3 regions of the Streptomyces sp. NPDC031265 genome follow, and region 1 is predicted to be linked to each of the others. Evidence: predicted binding sites of a transcription regulator. Region 1 holds the regulator's gene; each other region holds the start of a gene.
What was found. Region 1 encodes HrcA, which represses chaperone genes, less so after heat shock. Its sites were predicted from a motif close to TTNGCACTCNGNNNNNCNGAGTGCNAA; they were not measured.

Region 1 (5,789 bases):
CCGGGCCAAACCGTCAGCGGCCGTTGAACGCGTCCTTCAGCCGGGAGAACAAGCCCTGCTGCCCGGGCTGGAACTGGCCCAGGGGCCGCTCCTCGCCGCGCAGTTTGGCCAGCTGGCGCAGCAGGTCCTCCTGCTGCGGGTCCAGCTTGGTCGGGGTGGTGACCTCGACGTGGACGATCAGATCGCCCCGTCCGCCGCCGCGCAGATGCGTCACACCGCGCCCGTGCAGCGGGATGGACTGGCCCGACTGGGTGCCCGGGCGGATGTCCACCTCCTCCATGCCGTCCAGCGTCTGCAGCGGCACCTTGGTGCCGAGCGAGGCCGCCGTCATGGGGAGGGTCACCGTGCAGTGCAGATCGTCGCCACGGCGCTGGAAGACATCGTGGTTGAGCTCGTGGATCTCCACGTACAGATCACCGGCGGGGCCGCCGCCGGGGCCGACCTCGCCCTCGCCCGCGAGCTGGATGCGGGTGCCGTTGTCGACACCGGCCGGGATCTTGACCGTGAGCGTGCGGCGCGAGCGGATGCGGCCGTCGCCGGCGCACTCCGGGCACGGGGTGGGCACGACGGTCCCGAAGCCCTGGCACTGGGGGCAGGGGCGGGAGGTCATGACCTGGCCGAGGAAGGAGCGGGTCACCTGGGAGACCTCGCCGCGGCCGCGGCACATGTCACACGTCTGCGCCGAGGTGCCGGGGGCCGCGCCCTCGCCGCTGCAGGTCGTACACACCACCGCGGTGTCGACCTGGATCTCCTTGGTCGTACCGAAGGCCGCCTCGTTGAGGTCGATCTCCAGCCGGATCATGGCGTCCTGGCCGCGGCGGGTGCGCGAGCGCGGGCCGCGCTGTGCCGCGTTGCCGAAGAACGCGTCCATGATGTCCGAGAAGTTCCCGAAGCCGCCCGCGCCGAAGCCGCCGGCGCCACCGCCGCCGGAGGACGACAGGGGGTCGCCGCCGAGGTCGTAGACCTGCTTCTTCTGCGGGTCCGAGAGGACCTCGTAGGCAGCGTTGATCTCCTTGAAGCGCTCCTGCGTCTTCGGGTCCGGATTCACATCCGGGTGGAGTTCACGCGCCAGGCGCCGGAACGCCTTCTTGATCTCGTCCTGCGATGCGTCGCGGCGTACGCCCAGTACGGCGTAGTAGTCCGTGGCCACTTACGACTCCGCCAGGATCTGTCCGACGTAACGTGCCACTGCGCGTACCGCTCCCATCGTTCCGGGGTAATCCATGCGGGTCGGTCCGACCACGCCGAGTTTTGCGACGGCTTCGCCGCCCGAACCGTAGCCGACCGAGACCACGGACGTGGAGTTCAGCCCTTCATGGGCGTTCTCATGCCCGATTCGTACGGTCACGCCCGATTCCTTGGCCTCGCCGAGCAGCTTGAGGAGCACCACTTGCTCCTCCAGCGCCTCCAGCACCGGCCTGATCGTCAGAGGGAAGTCGTGTCCGAAGCGGGTGAGATTGGCGGTGCCGCCGATCATCAGCCGCTCCTCGGTCTCCTCGACCAGGGTTTCGAGCAGGGTGGAGAGCACCGTCGAAACGGTTCCTCGGTCCTCCGGCTCGAAGGACTCCGGCAGGTCCTGCACCAGCTGCGGGACGTCCGCGAAGCGGCGCCCCACCACCCGGCTGTTGAGCCGGGCCCGCAGGTCCGCCAGCGAGGTCTCGCCGAACGGCGCCGGGCAGTCGACCAGCCGCTGCTCGACCCGCCCGGTGTCCGTGATGAGCACCAGCATCAGTCTGGCCGGGGCCAGTGACAGCAGCTCCACGTGCCGCACGGTGGACCGTGTCAGCGACGGGTACTGCACGACGGCGACCTGCCGCGTCAGCTGCGCGAGCAGCCGCACGGTCCGCGCCACCACGTCGTCGAGGTCGACGGCCCCGTCCAGGAAGTTCTGGATGGCCCGCCGCTCCGGCGACGACATCGGCTTGACGCCCGCGAGCCGGTCGACGAACAGCCGGTAGCCCTTGTCGGTGGGAATGCGCCCCGCGCTGGTGTGAGGCTGGGCGATGAAGCCCTCCTCTTCCAGCACGGCCATGTCGTTGCGCACGGTCGCCGGGGAGACTCCCAGCGCGTGCCGCTCGGTCAGGGCCTTCGAGCCCACCGGCTCCTCGGTCCCGACATAGTCCTGGACGATGGCGCGCAGGACCTCAAGTCTGCGTTCACTGAGCACCGCGCACACCTCCAGCTGTCGTCCCTAGGCGCTCTGCCTGGCACTCTGTGCGTTCGAGTGCCAGCAATCCCCCGGCCAGTGTACGGCCGACCGGTACACCCCTAGCAAGGGCGGCCGCCCGTGACGCTCGCGGCGCGGTGGAGCGGCGCGGTCGGACGCCGTCCCCGACCGCCCGGGATAGCGTCACGTCATGGACGTCAGATGGGAAGAGTTCGGCTGGGAACGCCTCGGCGACGGCGTGGGCCGCCGCCGGCTTCCGGGGTGGGACGCGACGGCCGGGCTGGTCGTCGGCGCCGACGCGGTCCTGCTGTACGACACGGGGTCGACCCTGCGCGAGGGCGCCGAGCTGCGCGCCCAGGCACAGGCGCTGCTCGGGCGCCGGGTGACGCACATCGCACTCAGCCATCCGCACTTCGACCACGTGCTCGGCACGGCCGCGTTCTCGGGGGCCGAGGTGTACGGGGCGGTGGGCATCGACCGCGTGCTCGACGGCGACGCCCTGCGGACCGACGCCGTCGCGCACGGGGTGCCGGCCGCGCAGGCCGCCGAGGCGGCGGACCTGCTGGTGCGCCCGCACCACTTCGTGACGGGCGAGTGGACGCTGGAGCTGGGCGGGCGGCAGGTGCTGCTGGCGAACGTGGGCCCGGGCCACACCGGCCACGACCTGGCCGTACTGGTCCCGGGCTCGCCGGGGTCGCCCGAGATCGTCTTCTGCGGCGACCTGGTCGAGGAGTCCGGCGAGCCGCAGGCGGGCCCGGACGCGGTCCGCACCCGCTGGCCCGCAGCGCTGGACCGGCTGCTCGACCTGGGCGGCGAGGACGCGGTGTACGTGCCGGGGCACGGGGCGGTGGTCGACGCGGCGTTCGTACGGGCGCAGCGGACCCGACTCGCGGCGGAATTCGGCGTGTCGTAGCGGCGTACACCCATATGGCCACATGATCCGCCCGTATTCTCATCTGAATGCGCAGCTACAGCCCGGACCTGACTCCGCCCTGGAAGAAGGGGACCCCGGCCCCCGAGGTGCCCGCCGAGCTCGACCTGGTCGTCGAGGAGGTGACGACCGGGTTCTGCGGGGCGGTGCTCCGCTGTGAGGCGGGGACGGTGACGCTGGAGGACCGCTTCGGCAAGCAGCGCGTGTTCCCGATGGAGGCCCGGGGGTTCCTGCTGGAGGGCAAGGTGGTCACGCTGGTACGGCCGCCGGCACCCTCCCCCTCACGCCCGGCGCGCACCGCCTCCGGCTCCGTGGCGGTGCCGGGGGCGCGGGCGCGGGTCGCACGCGCCGGGCGCATCTACGTGGAGGGCCGCCACGACGCGGAACTGGTCGAAAGGGTCTGGGGCGACGACCTCCGGATCGAGGGCGTGGTCGTCGAGTACCTCTCGGGCATCGACGACCTCCCCGCCATCGTCGCGGACTTCGCCCCCGGCCCCGACGCGCGCCTGGGCGTCCTGGTCGACCACCTGGTCCCCGGCTCCAAGGAGTCCCGGATCGCGGCGGCGGTCACGGGGGAGCACGTGCTGGTGGCCGGGCACCCGTACATCGACGTGTGGGAGGCGGTGAAGCCGGCGTCGGTGGGGATCGGGTCGTGGCCGGTCGTGCCGCGGGGGGAGGACTGGAAGACGGGGGTGTGCCGGGCGCTGGGCTGGCCCCCCAACACGGGGGCGGCGTGGCAGCGGATCCTGTCGGGGGTCCGCTCCTACCGGGACCTGGAGCCGGAGCTGCTCGGCCGGGTGGAGGAACTGATCGACTTCGTCACGGATCCGGCCCCCACCCCGCCCCTTCGCTAAACACTCCGGGGGGGGTGGCTGAGGTGATTCTCCCGGGGCGGGGCTCCGCCCTGCGCGCCCCGCGCCCCTTCTCGGGGCCTGCGGCCCCTGCCCTCCTTCGGGGCTCCGCCCTGACCCCGGCACGGGGGTGGGGGGGTACCCGGGTTGCACCCCGCGCCCCTTCACGGGCCTGCGGCCCCTGCCCCCCTTCGGAGCTCCGCCCTGACCCCGGCACGGGGGTGGGGGGTACCTGGGTTGCGCCCCCCGCACCCGCCTTCGGGACTTCGCCCCGCACCCCGGCACGGGGTGGGGTGGGCTACCGGGGGCTCCGCCCCGGTCCCCTTCGTCTGCAGGCCGTCTGTGGCTGGGCGCGCCCACGCGCCGGAGCCGCACATGTCACAGTCCCGCCCCTGAAGGGGCGGGAGCTCCGCTCCCTGCCCCCCGCTCCTCAAACGCCGGAGGGCTGAAACGTGGCCGCGCCCCCTTCTGCCTGCATTTAGGGGCGCGGGGAACTGCGCGACCAGCCCCCACGAGCCCGCAGACAAACAGGGGTCCCGGGGCGGAGCCCCGCAACGGGGTCCGGGGGCGCAGCCCCCAGCAAGCCGCCTCGGCCCACCACCCGGCCGCCCGCCGGAGGGCTTTCGGGAAGGGACGGGAAGGCGAGGGGACTCAAAAGCTCAGTCCACCAAATCCCGCACCACCCCATCCGCCAACAACCTCCCCCGCAACGTAAGCACCGCCCGCCCCTCCCGATACGGCTCCGGCTCCAGGAGCCCCTCCGACAGGGCGCGGCGGGACGCCGCGAGGCCGGCCGGGTGCAGGAGGGACAGGGCGCAGCCGTCGCGGAGGCGCAGCTCCAGGAGGATGCGTTCGACTCGGCGGTCCGACAAGGAGAGGACCTCGCGACCCGCGCCCGGCGTGCGTCCGCCCGCCAGAGCCGCCGCATACGCCCCCGGGTGCTTCACGTTCCACCAGCGGACCCCGCCCACGTGGGAGTGGGCTCCCGGCCCCGCGCCCCACCAGTCCGCGCCCCGCCAGTACAGCTCGTTGTGGAGGCAGCGGCCGGCCTCCGTGGTGGCCCAGTTGGACACCTCGTACCAGTGGAAGCCCGCCTCCGCGAGCACCGCGTCCGCGATCAGATAGCGGTCCGCGTGGACGTCGTCGTCCGTCATCGGGACCTCGCCCCGGCGGATCCGGCGCGCCAGCTGGGTGCCCTCCTCGACGATGAGGGCGTAGGCGGAGATGTGGTCGGGGCCCGCCCCGACCGCCGCCGCCAGCGACTCCCGCCAGTCCTCGTCCGTCTCCCCCGGCGTCCCGTAGATCAGGTCCAGGTTGACGTGGTCGAAGCCCGCCGCCCGCGCCTCGGCGACGCACGCCTCGGGGCGCCCCGGCGTGTGCGTACGGTCGAGGATCTTCAGGACGTGCTGCTTCGCGCTCTGCATCCCGAAGGAGACGCGGTTGAAGCCGCCCGCCCTCAGCTCCTCCAGATACGCCCGGTCCACCGACTCCGGGTTCGCCTCCGTCGTCACCTCGGCGTCGTCCGCCAGGCCGAATTCCTCGCGTACGGCCGACAGCATGCGGACCAGGTCGGACGCCGGGAGCAGGGTCGGGGTGCCGCCGCCCACGAAGACCGTGCGGACCGGGCGGGGGTCGTCGCCGAGCACCTTCCGGGCGAGGCGGACCTCGTCGGTCAGGGTGGAGGCGTAGTTGTCCCGGGACGCCAGGACGCCGCCGGAGCCGCGCAGCTCCGTGGCGGTGTACGTGTTGAAGTCGCAGTATCCGCAGCGCGTGGCGCAGTAGGGAACGTGCAGGTAGAAGCCGAGCGGCCGCTCCCCCGCGCCCTCCAGGGCGGAACCGG
Region 2 (5,789 bases), on a different contig from region 1:
GCTGCGGCGCTTGGCGGCCAGGATCCCGTCCAGCGGGCGGTCGGCCGCCGACCAGGAACGCCTGCTCAGCCAGCGCTCCACCTCTTCCAGCACGATCGGAAGCCTCCTTGTGCGGTTCTCGTGTGATCCATCTCGCGGTTCGGACGACTATCTCAACCGTCCGGGCCTTCGGTTACAGTCTTGAACAACGCGGATGACCGTCGCATGTCGGGGGTCGTCGCGCGAACAAATGCCTGGGTCCTGGACCCAGTGCCACAGCGCTCATCCAGAGGGACTGAGGGAACGGCCCGTTGAAGTCCCGGCAACCCTCCTGCCGACCGCGAGGTCACGGTGGGGAAGGTGCCAATTCCGTCTCATGGCGAAATGCGCCATGGGGAAGATGAGGAGAAAGGGCCTCGCCATCATGGCTGTGCACACCGTTGACAACACCGCCAACACCGCCAATGCCGCCACCACTGTGAACCTCGGTCCCGCCGTCGCGCTTTCCTGCCGGGAATGCGGCGAGCGGTTCGACCTCGGCCCGATCTTCGCCTGCGCCCTTTGTTTCGGGCCGCTCGAAGTCGCGTACGACCTTCCGACGGGCGACCCCGAGGCGCTGCGCAAGCGTATCGAAGCGGGCCCGGAGAACATCTGGCGCTATGCGCCGCTGCTGCCTGTTCCGGCCAATGTGGCTGAAAAGCCCAACCTGAATCCGGGATTCACCAAGCTCGTCAAGGCCGACAATCTCGCCCGTGAGCTGGGCGTCACCGGCGGCCTCTACGTCAAGGACGACTCCGGCAACCCGACGCACTCCTTCAAGGACCGCGTCGTCGCCATCGCCGTCGAGGCCGCCCGCGCCTTCGGCTTCACCACGCTCTCCTGCTCCTCCACCGGCAACCTCGCGGGCGCGGTCGGCGCGGCCGCCGCCCGGGCGGGCTTCCGCTCCTGCGTGTTCATCCCGCACGACCTGGAGCAGGGCAAGGTCGTCATGGCCGCGGTGTACGGCGGCGAGCTGGTCGGCATCGAGGGCAACTACGACGACGTCAACCGCTTCTGCTCGGAACTCATCGGGGACCCGCTCGGCGAGGGCTGGGGCTTTGTGAACGTGAACCTGCGCCCGTACTACGGCGAGGGCTCCAAGACGCTGGCGTACGAGATCTGCGAACAGCTCGGCTGGCGGCTCCCGGACCAGATCGTCATCCCGATCGCCTCCGGCTCCCAGCTCACCAAGATCGACAAGGGTCTCCAGGAGCTGATCAAGCTGGGCCTGGTCGAGGACAAGCCGTACAAGATCTTCGGCGCTCAGGCGGAGGGCTGCTCTCCGGTATCCACCGCCTTCAAGGCGGGCCACGACGTCGTACGGCCGCAGAAGCCGGACACCATCGCCAAGTCGCTGGCCATCGGCAACCCGGCGGACGGCCCGTACGTCCTGGACATCGCCCGGCGCACCGGCGGCGCGGTGGAGGACGTGAACGACGAGCAGGTCGTGGACGCGATCAAGCTGCTCGCCCGGACCGAGGGCATCTTCGCCGAGACGGCGGGCGGCGTGACGGTCGGCGTCACACGGAAGCTCATCGAGAACGGGCTCCTGGACCCGACCCTGACTACTGTCGTCCTCAACACGGGTGACGGTCTCAAGACCCTGGACGCGGTGGCGCCGACCACTGGACCGTCCGCGACCATCCGCCCGAGCCTGGACGCGTTCCGCGGTGCCGGCCTGGCCGGCTGACCTCCCCCAAGCTCTTAAGGAGCAGGGAGGGACCCCCATCGTCTCGAGAGCACGGAAGGCAGAAGACATGAGCGTCAACGTCCGCATCCCCACCATTCTCCGTACGTACACCGGCGGCAAGTCCGAGGTCGCGGCCGAGGGTGGCACCCTCGCCGAGGTCATCGCCGACCTGGAGAAGAACCACGCCGGGATCGCCGCCCGGGTGCTGGACGACCAGGGCAAGCTGCGCCGCTTCGTCAACGTGTACGTCAACGACGACGACGTCCGCTTCGAGCAGGGCCTGGAGACGGCGACGCCGGACGGCGCGGGCGTCTCGATCATTCCGGCCGTCGCCGGAGGCTGACCGTCGAGCAAAGTGCCGACGGCTGCTGGACATAGGCGCGTCACACGCACAGTTACCTGAATTGCCCCCTCCGCAAGCTAAGCGGAGGGGGCAATTCAGTGTGGTTGAGCGCGGTACAGTGGGGAAGTCCCCTTCGTTGCGCGTGCCACGTGCATATGAGAACGCGACGAACCGGCGTCGAGAAGCAGTCAAAGTGTTCGAGCATATTGCTCCTTAAGTGCGCTTTGCCCGGCCCGACTTGCCCCGGAATGCTGAATTTCGCGGCATTCCGCTCTTCACCCCTGCCCGGAATTCTCGTCCGATTGACCTGTTGCAGAGGGCAGTTGGGCAGATACATTCAGCCGCGGTCGACGCGTTCCGGCGCACACCCTCTCCTGTCGGAGGGTGGAGGTCTGACCCGGGTCCGCGAAGTGCGGTCCCGTGCAAGGGCCAGTAATAGGGGAGTTAGGCATGGCTCAGGGCACCGTCAAGTGGTTCAACGCGGAGAAGGGGTACGGCTTCATCGCGGTCGACGGTGGTGCGGATGTTTTCGTCCACTACAGCGCGATCCAGATGGACGGGTACCGCACCCTTGAAGAAGGTCAGCGAGTCGAGTTCGAGATCTCGCAGGGCCAGAAGGGTCCGCAGGCGGACATGGTCAAGCTCGCCGTCTGATCTCGGCGCGATCGGCCACCGACGCACTCACGCACGTGGGGCCCGCATCCTCTGTAAATGGATGCGGGCCCCACGTGCGCGTCCGGGCCCGGGGGTCGGCGCGGAGGTGTCCGGGACCCGGCCGGGACGGTGGGACGGCCTTGCACTCTCCTGGGTCGAGTGCTAATCATTGGCGTTAGCACTCTCCGAGTGAGAGTGACAGAACCAGGATCGGGTCGGTGAGGTCCGCGAGCCGCGTGGGGTAAGGAACCACAAGGCGCGCAGGCCGTCCGTCGCGGGCGCTTGCTCGATCCGGAGAATCCACCCCTGTCCGGGAGGACCACTTCACATGGCCAAGATCATCGCGTTCGACGAGGAGGCACGGCGCGGTCTCGAGCGCGGGATGAACCAGCTCGCCGACGCCGTCAAGGTCACCCTTGGCCCCAAGGGCCGCAACGTCGTCCTCGAGAAGAAGTGGGGCGCCCCCACGATCACCAACGATGGTGTTTCCATCGCCAAGGAGATCGAGCTCGAGGACCCGTACGAGAAGATCGGCGCCGAGCTGGTCAAGGAAGTCGCCAAGAAGACGGACGACGTCGCCGGTGACGGTACGACCACCGCGACCGTCCTCGCCCAGGCTCTCGTCCGCGAGGGTCTGCGCAACGTGGCCGCCGGCGCCAACCCGATGGCTCTGAAGCGCGGCATCGAGAAGGCCGTCGAGGCCGTCTCCGGTGCGCTGCTGGAGCAGGCGAAGGATGTCGAGACCAAGGAGCAGATCGCTTCGACGGCCTCCATCTCCGCCGCCGACACCCAGATCGGCGAGCTCATCGCCGAGGCGATGGACAAGGTCGGCAAGGAAGGCGTCATCACGGTCGAGGAGTCCCAGACCTTCGGTCTGGAGCTTGAGCTCACCGAGGGCATGCGCTTCGACAAGGGCTACATCTCGGCGTACTTCGCGACCGACATGGAGCGCATGGAAGCCGCGCTCGACGACCCGTACATCCTGATCGTCAACTCGAAGATCGGCTCGGTCAAGGACCTGCTGCCGCTCCTTGAGAAGGTCATGCAGTCGGGCAAGCCGCTCCTGATCATCGCCGAGGACGTCGAGGGCGAGGCCCTCTCGACCCTGGTCGTGAACAAGATCCGTGGCACCTTCAAGTCCGTGGCCGTCAAGGCCCCGGGCTTCGGCGACCGCCGCAAGGCGATGCTGAACGACATCGCCATCCTCACCGGCGGCACGGTCATCTCCGAGGAGGTCGGCCTCAAGCTGGAGAACGCGGGTCTCGACCTGCTGGGCCGCGCCCGCAAGGTCGTCATCACCAAGGACGAGACCACGATCGTGGACGGCTCCGGCGACAGCGAGCAGGTCGCGGGCCGGGTCAACCAGATCCGTGCCGAGATCGAGAACTCGGACTCGGACTACGACCGCGAGAAGCTCCAGGAGCGTCTGGCGAAGCTGGCCGGCGGCGTGGCCGTCATCAAGGCCGGCGCCGCCACCGAGGTGGAGCTCAAGGAGCGCAAGCACCGCATCGAGGACGCCGTTCGCAACGCGAAGGCGGCCGTCGAGGAGGGCATCGTCGCCGGTGGTGGCGTGGCCCTGCTGCAGGCCTCCTCGGTCTTCGAGAAGCTGGACCTGTCGGGTGACGAGGCGACCGGCGCCAACGCCGTGAAGCTCGCCCTGGAGGCCCCGCTGAAGCAGATCGCCGTCAACGGTGGTCTTGAGGGCGGCGTCGTCGTCGAGAAGGTGCGCAACCTTCCGATCGGTCACGGCCTGAACGCCGCGACCGGCGAGTACGTCGACATGATCGCCGAGGGCATCATCGACCCGGCGAAGGTGACGCGTTCCGCGCTGCAGAACGCCGCGTCGATCGCCGCGCTGTTCCTCACCACCGAGGCCGTCATCGCCGACAAGCCGGAGAAGGCCTCTGCGGCCGCTCCGGGCGGCATGCCGGGCGGTGACATGGACTTCTGATCCCCTCAGGGATCGGTGGCTCCATAACGCTGTACGCCGAGGGCGGCACTCCTGTTCGCAGGGGTGCCGCCCTCCGGCGTGTCCGGGGGCGGCCGGGGCGGGGTCAGCAGGTGCCGTCCGTGACCCGGGCCCTGATCACCGCCTTCCCGCCGCCGAACGGGCTGACGGTGAGGTGCATGCAGAACGCCGCGTGGGTGCCGGAGCCGGTGATGTCGTACGCCGCCGGGTCCGTGCCGTGGCTGCGCAGCACGATCGGGTCGGCGAACCACTGGCCCGCGCCGGTGTTCTTCATGGCGTCCTCGATCGTCCGCGCGTAGTCGTAGCCGGAGAACCTCTGCGACGGATCGATGTTGAGCTGGGTCGTGTCGTCCAGATCGTGCGCCGCCTGGTGGGCGACGTCCCGCAGTTCGCCTTCGCTCCAGTGGGTCTGGTCGTTCACGACGTACATGGCGACGCCGACGAAGACCAGGGTGAGGAGGATGAGGGTGAGGCCGACGGGGTTGGCGGGGTTGTAGGCGAAGCGGCCGTTGATGCGGGTGAAGACGGGTTCGGGTTCGCGGTCGGACGGGCTCATGACGAGAGCGTAAGACGGTGTCGACGTACGGGAGTTGCCGCCCCGGCTCGGGGCGAGAGGCTGCCTACGGGAGCTGCCGCCGGCCGCGTACGGGAGCTGCCGCGCGGCTACGTCAGCGCCGTGCGCAGATGGCCGTCCGCCCGCTCCAGGCGGCGTGTCGCCGTGGGCGCGTCCACGTCCGCGAGGAGCATCAGGATCGCCGTCTTCACCTCGCCGTCGGCGGCCACGAGGGCCGCCTCGATGTCCTTCTCGCCCGCGCCCGTCGCGAGCGAGACGATCCGCCGCGAGCGGGCCCGCAGCTTCTCGTTGGAGGCCCGTACGTCGACCATGAGGTTCCCGTACGTCTTGCCGAGCCGGATCATCGTGATCGTCGAGATCATGTTGAGGACGAGCTTCTGGGCGGTGCCGGACTTGAGCCGGGTGGAGCCGGTCAGCAGCTCCGGCCCGACCACGACCTCGATGCCGTGCTCGGCGGCGGCGGCCAGGGCGGACCCGGCGTTGCAGGCCAGGCCGATCGTCAACGCCCCGCGCGCACGGGCGTGTTCCACGGCGCCGACTG
Region 3 (5,789 bases), on a different contig from region 1:
GGGAACTACCACCGGACGGTCGGCCTGGTCGGCGCCTCCCGGATCGGCCGCCGGGTGATCGAGCTGCTGCGCCCCTTCGACTTCCGGGTCCTGCTCCACGACCCGTACGTAGCTGCGGCCGAGGCGGCCCGGCTGGGCGTCGAGCTCGTCGCCCTGGACGAGCTGTGCGCCCGCAGCAGCGTCGTCTCCGTCCACGCGCCGCAGCTCCCGGCCACCGAGCGCATGATCGGCGCCCGTCAGCTGGCCGCGATGCCGGACGGGGCGACGCTGGTCAACACCGCGCGCGGCTCCCTGGTGGACGGGGCGGCTCTGCTCGGCGAGCTCCTCTCCGGCCGCCTCCATGCCGTACTGGACGTCACCGAGCCCGAACTCCCGTCCCGCGAGAGCCCGTTGTACGACCTGCCCAACGTCCTGCTGACCCCGCACATCGCCGGGTCGCTCGGCAACGAGCTGCACCGGATGGCGGACCTGGCGCTGGACGAGGTGGAGCGGTTCGCGGCCGGGACTCCGTTCGCGGACCCCGTCCACGCGGCGGCCCTGCGCCACTCGGCCTGAGCGGGCCCGGCTCGGCCGCCCCACACCAGATCGGTCAAATCACACTAAAATGGACGCATCTCACCTGGCCCGCAGCACAGGGAACCGCAGCACCGGGAGACGCCATGAAATTCGCACAGATAATCGACTTCAAGACCGAGCACTTCGACGACCTGGACCAGCTCATGGACCGGTGGGTCGAACAGACCAAGGGCAAGCGGACCGCCACCCGCGGCCTCATCGGCAAGGACCGCGCCGACGGGTCGCACTTCGTCGAGGTCGTCGAATTCCCCTCGTACGACGAGGCCATGGCGAACTCCAAGCTCCCGGAGACGAACCGTATCTTCGAGGAGATGGTGGCTCTCTGCGACGGCATGCCCACCTTCACCGACCTCGATGTGGTCCGCGACGAGCAGTTGAACGCCGCAACCGTCCGCCGGTTCTTCCACGAGATCGCCGTCGGGGGCAACCTCGACGCCGTCAACGAGGTGTTCGCGGCCGACTACGCCGACCACGACATCATCAAGGACGAGGAGACCGTCGTCGGGGCCGACGTCATCCGCAGCGACGTCAGCGGGTGGCGGGAGGCGTTCGACTTCACCTTCTCGCTCGACCGGCAGATCTGCGAGGGCGACGACGTGGTGACACTGTGGACCTGGACCGGCACCCACAAGGGCGATTTCATGGGCATCGCGCCCACCGGCAAGGTGTGCACCATGACCGGCACCACGGTCTTCCGCTGCAAGGACGGCAAGATCCAGGAGGGCTGGTGGCACGAGGACGCGCTGGGCCTGATGAAGCAGCTCGGAGCGGTCTGAACCTCGGAACGGCCTGAACCTCGAAACGGTCTGAACCTCGCAGCGACCTGAGCCTCGGAGCGCTCCGACCGACGCCGAAGGCCCCCGTCCCCGGGAATCCCCGGGGACGGGGGCCTTCACGCGTCGTACGACGTCAGCGCGTCACAGCAGGTCAGTGGCTGTGGCCGTGACCGTGGCCGTGACCGGCGTCGCCCTCGTCCTCGGCCGGCTTCTCGACGACCAGGGTCTCGGTCGTGAGCAGCAGGGAGGCGATGGAGGCGGCGTTCTCCAGGGCGGAGCGCGTCACCTTGACCGGGTCGATGACGCCGGCCTTGACCAGGTCGCCGTACTCGCCGGTGGCGGCGTTGAAGCCGTTGCCCTTCTCCAGCTCCGCCACCTTCGAGGTGATGACGTAGCCCTCAAGCCCGGCGTTCTCGGCGATCCAGCGCAGCGGCTCGACCGCGGCGCGGCGGACGACCGCGACACCCGTGGCCTCGTCGCCGGTCAGGCCGAGGTTGCCCTCCAGGACCTTGACGGCGTGGACGAGCGCGGAGCCACCACCGGAGACGATGCCCTCCTCGACCGCGGCGCGGGTCGCGGAGATGGCGTCCTCCAGACGGTGCTTCTTCTCCTTCAGCTCCACCTCGGTGGCGGCGCCGACCTTGATCACGCACACGCCGCCGGCGAGCTTCGCGAGGCGCTCCTGGAGCTTCTCGCGGTCCCAGTCGGAGTCCGTGGACTCGATCTCGGCCTTGATCTGGTTGACGCGGCCGACGACGTCCTCGTGGCTGCCGCCACCGTCGACGACGGTCGTGTCGTCCTTGGTGATCGTGACGCGGCGGGCCGAGCCCAGCACGTCCAGACCGGCCTGGTCGAGCTTGAGGCCGACCTCCTCGGCGATGACGGTGGCACCGGTGAGGGTGGCCATGTCCTGCAGCATCGCCTTGCGGCGGTCGCCGAAGCCCGGGGCCTTGACGGCCACGGCGTTGAACGTGCCGCGGATCTTGTTGACGACCAGGGTCGACAGGGCCTCGCCCTCGACGTCCTCGGCGATGATCAGGAGCGGCTTGGAGGCGCCGGCCTGGATGACCTTCTCCAGGAGCGGCAGCAGGTCCTGGATCGAGGAGATCTTGCCCTGGTTGATCAGGATGTACGGGTCGTCGAGGACGGCCTCCATACGCTCCTGGTCGGAGACCATGTACGGCGAGAGGTAGCCCTTGTCGAAGGCCATGCCCTCGGTGAACTCCAGCTCCAGGCCGAAGGTGTTGGACTCCTCGACGGTGATGACACCGTCCTTGCCGACCTTGTCCATCGCCTCGGCGATGAGCTCGCCGACCTGGGTGTCCTGCGCGGAGAGCGCGGCCACGGCGGCGATGTCGGACTTGTCCTCGATCGGACGCGCGGTGGCGAGCAGCTCCTCCGAGACGGCCTTGACGGCCGCGTCGATGCCCTTCTTCAGGGCGGCCGGGGAGGCGCCGGCGGCGACGTTGCGCAGGCCCTCGCGGACCAGCGCCTGGGCCAGCACGGTGGCGGTGGTGGTGCCGTCACCCGCGATGTCGTTGGTCTTGGTCGCCACCTCCTTCACGAGCTGGGCGCCCAGGTTCTCGTACGGGTCGTCGAGCTCGACCTCGCGGGCGATCGTGACACCGTCGTTGGTGATGGTGGGGGCGCCGAACTTCTTGTCGATGACGACGTTGCGGCCCTTGGGACCGATCGTCACCTTCACAGTGTCGGCAAGCTTGTTGACGCCGCGCTCAAGGGCGCGACGGGCGTCCTCGTCGAACTTCAGGATCTTCGCCATGGGAGCGGTTCAGCCCTCTCGGAAACTCGGTGATACGAAAACTGCGCCCCTCGCCGCCCGGCTGTCAGCGGGGCGGCCAGGGGCGCAGCTCAGAAGCATTCGCTTCGAGATGAATTACTTCTCGATGATCGCGAGCACGTCGCGGGCCGAGAGGACGAGGTACTCCTCGCCGTTGTACTTCACCTCGGTGCCGCCGTACTTGCTGTAGAGCACGACGTCGCCGACGGAGACGTCGAGCTCGACGCGCTTGCCGTCCTCGATCCGGCCCGGACCCACGGCCAGGACGACGCCCTCCTGGGGCTTCTCCTTGGCGGTGTCCGGAATGACCAGGCCGGAGGCCGTGGTCTGCTCGGCGTCGAGCGGCTGGACCACAATGCGGTCCTCGAGCGGCTTGATGGCAACCTTGGAGCTGGCGGTCGTCACGATCCGGTCTCCCCCTTCGGAGATCTCACGGGGTTAACTGTTTGGGTGGCGACCAGGTGGATCCGTCGTCGCGGGTGCCGGACCTGCCCGTCGCTGTGTTGGCACTCTCCAGTGGGGAGTGCCAGACCTGAGACTAGGACGGCGATTAGCACTCGGTCAAGCGGAGTGCCAAGCCGACGGCTGTGGCGACCGGATTTCGCAGGTGCGGCGCGGCCTCTTCGCCGGGGCGCCCGACTCCCCCTTCGAGCCCCCTCCGAGCCCCCCGGCCCGGGCCGACGGCGAATTCACCCATCTGGTTCGCCCCTGCCCCTGTGGACTTCGCGACACGGCTCGTTTCGGAAAAACCGTCGCCATCCAGACGAAAGGGTCCCTAGGGTCGGGCCGATGAGGACGATGCGTACGGGTACGGGAACAGGGCCCCGCACGGACGGCGACTTCGACGACGGCCACGGTGAGGCCGGGCCGGGACGGGCGCTCGCGTCCGCCCGCCGCCGCACCGAGGCGCTGCTGCTGGCGCTGGTCGTGGTCGTCACGGTCGGCGGCCACGCCTGCGTGTCGGCGGCGATGACGGGCGGGCTGCCGCGCGCCACGGCCGAGTTCGCGGTCAGCATGACGCTGATGTCACTGGCCGGGCATCTGACCGTACGCAGGTTCGCGGCGTACGCGGACCCGCTGATCCTGCCCCTCGCGGTGCTCCTGTCCGGACTGGGCCTGGTGCTGCTCTACCGGCTCGACCCGGCGTACGCGAAGGCGTTCAAGTCGGCGCCCACCGCGTCGGGGCAGCTGGTGTGGACGGTCATCGGGCTCGCGGGCTGCCTGCTGACCGTGGTGCTGCTGCGCGACCACCGGCGCCTTCAGCGCTACATATATGTCTCGATGGCGGTGGCGCTGATCCTCCTGATGGCACCGTCGTTCTTCGGGGCGGACACGTACGGCGCCAAGCGGTGGGTCTATCTCGGCCCGTTCTCGCTCCAGCCCGGCGAGTTCGTGAAGATCATGATCACGGTGTTCTTCGCGGGCTATCTGGTGGTCCACCGCGACTCGCTGGCGCTCACCGGCCGCAAGGTCCTGGGCGTCCGGCTGCCGCCGGGCCGCCAGATGGCGCCGCTGGTGGCGATCTGGGTGCTGAGCCTGCTGGTGCTCGTCTTCGAACGCGACCTGGGCACGTCGCTGATCTTCTTCGGGCTCTTCGTGGTCATGCTGTACGTGGCGACCGAGCGCACCAGTTGGGTCGTGTGCGGGGTGCTGCTGGCGGCCGCCGGGGCGTACGTCGTCGGCTCGACCGAGCCGCACGTCAAGGGCCGGATCGTGGCCTGGCTGCACCCCTTCGACGTCTTCCTGCCGCTGGATCAGCGCCCGCCCGGCCTGGTCTCAGACCAACTGGCGCAGGGGCTCTTCAGCTTCGGCAGCGGCGGGATGACCGGCACGGGCCTCGGCGAGGGCCACCCCGAACTGGTCGGCTTCGCGGGGCGCAGCGACTTCATCCTGACCACGGTCGGGGAGGAGCTGGGCATGGCCGGGGTGATGGCGGTGCTCCTGCTGTACGGACTACTGGTCCAGCGGGGCCTGCGGACGGCCCTGGCGGCCCACGACGCGTTCGGCAAACTCCTGGCGACGGGTTTGGCGGCGGCGCTGGCGCTCCAGGTGTTCGTGGTGGTCGGCGGGGTGACCGGCCTGATCCCCCTCACGGGCAAGGCACTTCCGTTCCTGGCCAAGGGGGGATCGTCGCTGGTGGCGAACTGGGTGATGATCGCGTTGCTGATCCGGGTGAGCGATGGGGCGGGGAGGCGGCGGGCGTCTGGGGGTGCGGGGTGAGGCGTCTGCGGGATGTCTGTGGCTGGTCGCGCAGTCCCTCCGGGGGGTGCGGGGTGAGGCGTCTGCGGGATGTCTGTGGCTGGTCGCGCAGTTCCCCGCGCCCCTGAGGGGGATGCGGAGCTCGGGCCGGGCGGGCTCCCGGGGAGCGTGTTCTTTCTCTGCGGGCGGGTGGGGGCTGGTCGCGCAGTTCCCCGCGCCCCTTAAGGCAGAAGGGGGCTCGGGGCATCCAGCCCCTCCGGGGTGCGAGGAGCTGGGCCCGGCCAGATTCAGCCCGTCCCGGCGTGCGAAGGAGCTGGGCCCGGGCAGAACTCAGCCCCTCCGGCGTTTGAGGAGCGGGGTCCGGGGCGGAGCCCCGAGAGCGGGGGCCGGGGGCCGCGCCCCCGGGCCAGGTAGCCCACCCACCCCCGTGCCGGGGGCCG

Region 2: the regulator HrcA is predicted to act here: its motif matches at 2,845-2,871, upstream of groL (chaperonin GroEL).
Region 3: the regulator HrcA is predicted to act here: its motif matches at 3,701-3,727, upstream of groES (co-chaperone GroES).

What each region holds. Positions count from the first base shown of each region.
Region 1 is NZ_JBVIHM010000029.1:108-5,896, forward strand. Features, by position in the region: gene dnaJ (molecular chaperone DnaJ) at 14-1,150, opposite strand; gene hrcA (heat-inducible transcriptional repressor HrcA) at 1,151-2,167, opposite strand; gene ACZ499_RS32290 (MBL fold metallo-hydrolase) at 2,358-3,080, shown strand; gene ACZ499_RS32295 (DUF3097 domain-containing protein) at 3,128-3,952, shown strand; gene hemW (radical SAM family heme chaperone HemW) at 4,609-5,789, opposite strand, start outside.
Region 2 is NZ_JBVIHM010000001.1:568,693-574,481, forward strand. Features, by position in the region: gene ACZ499_RS02760 (glucosyl-3-phosphoglycerate synthase) at 1-93, opposite strand, end outside; SAM riboswitch class I at 259-386, shown strand; gene thrC (threonine synthase) at 404-1,708, shown strand; gene ACZ499_RS02770 (MoaD/ThiS family protein) at 1,776-2,051, shown strand; gene ACZ499_RS02775 (cold-shock protein) at 2,502-2,705, shown strand; gene groL (chaperonin GroEL) at 3,034-4,656, shown strand; gene ACZ499_RS02785 (hypothetical protein) at 4,760-5,230, opposite strand; gene murQ (N-acetylmuramic acid 6-phosphate etherase) at 5,338-5,789, opposite strand, start outside.
Region 3 is NZ_JBVIHM010000009.1:178,647-184,435, forward strand. Features, by position in the region: gene ACZ499_RS16755 (hydroxyacid dehydrogenase) at 1-555, shown strand, start outside; gene ACZ499_RS16760 (ester cyclase) at 660-1,352, shown strand; gene groL (chaperonin GroEL) at 1,504-3,132, opposite strand; gene groES (co-chaperone GroES) at 3,247-3,555, opposite strand; gene ACZ499_RS16775 (FtsW/RodA/SpoVE family cell cycle protein) at 3,949-5,370, shown strand.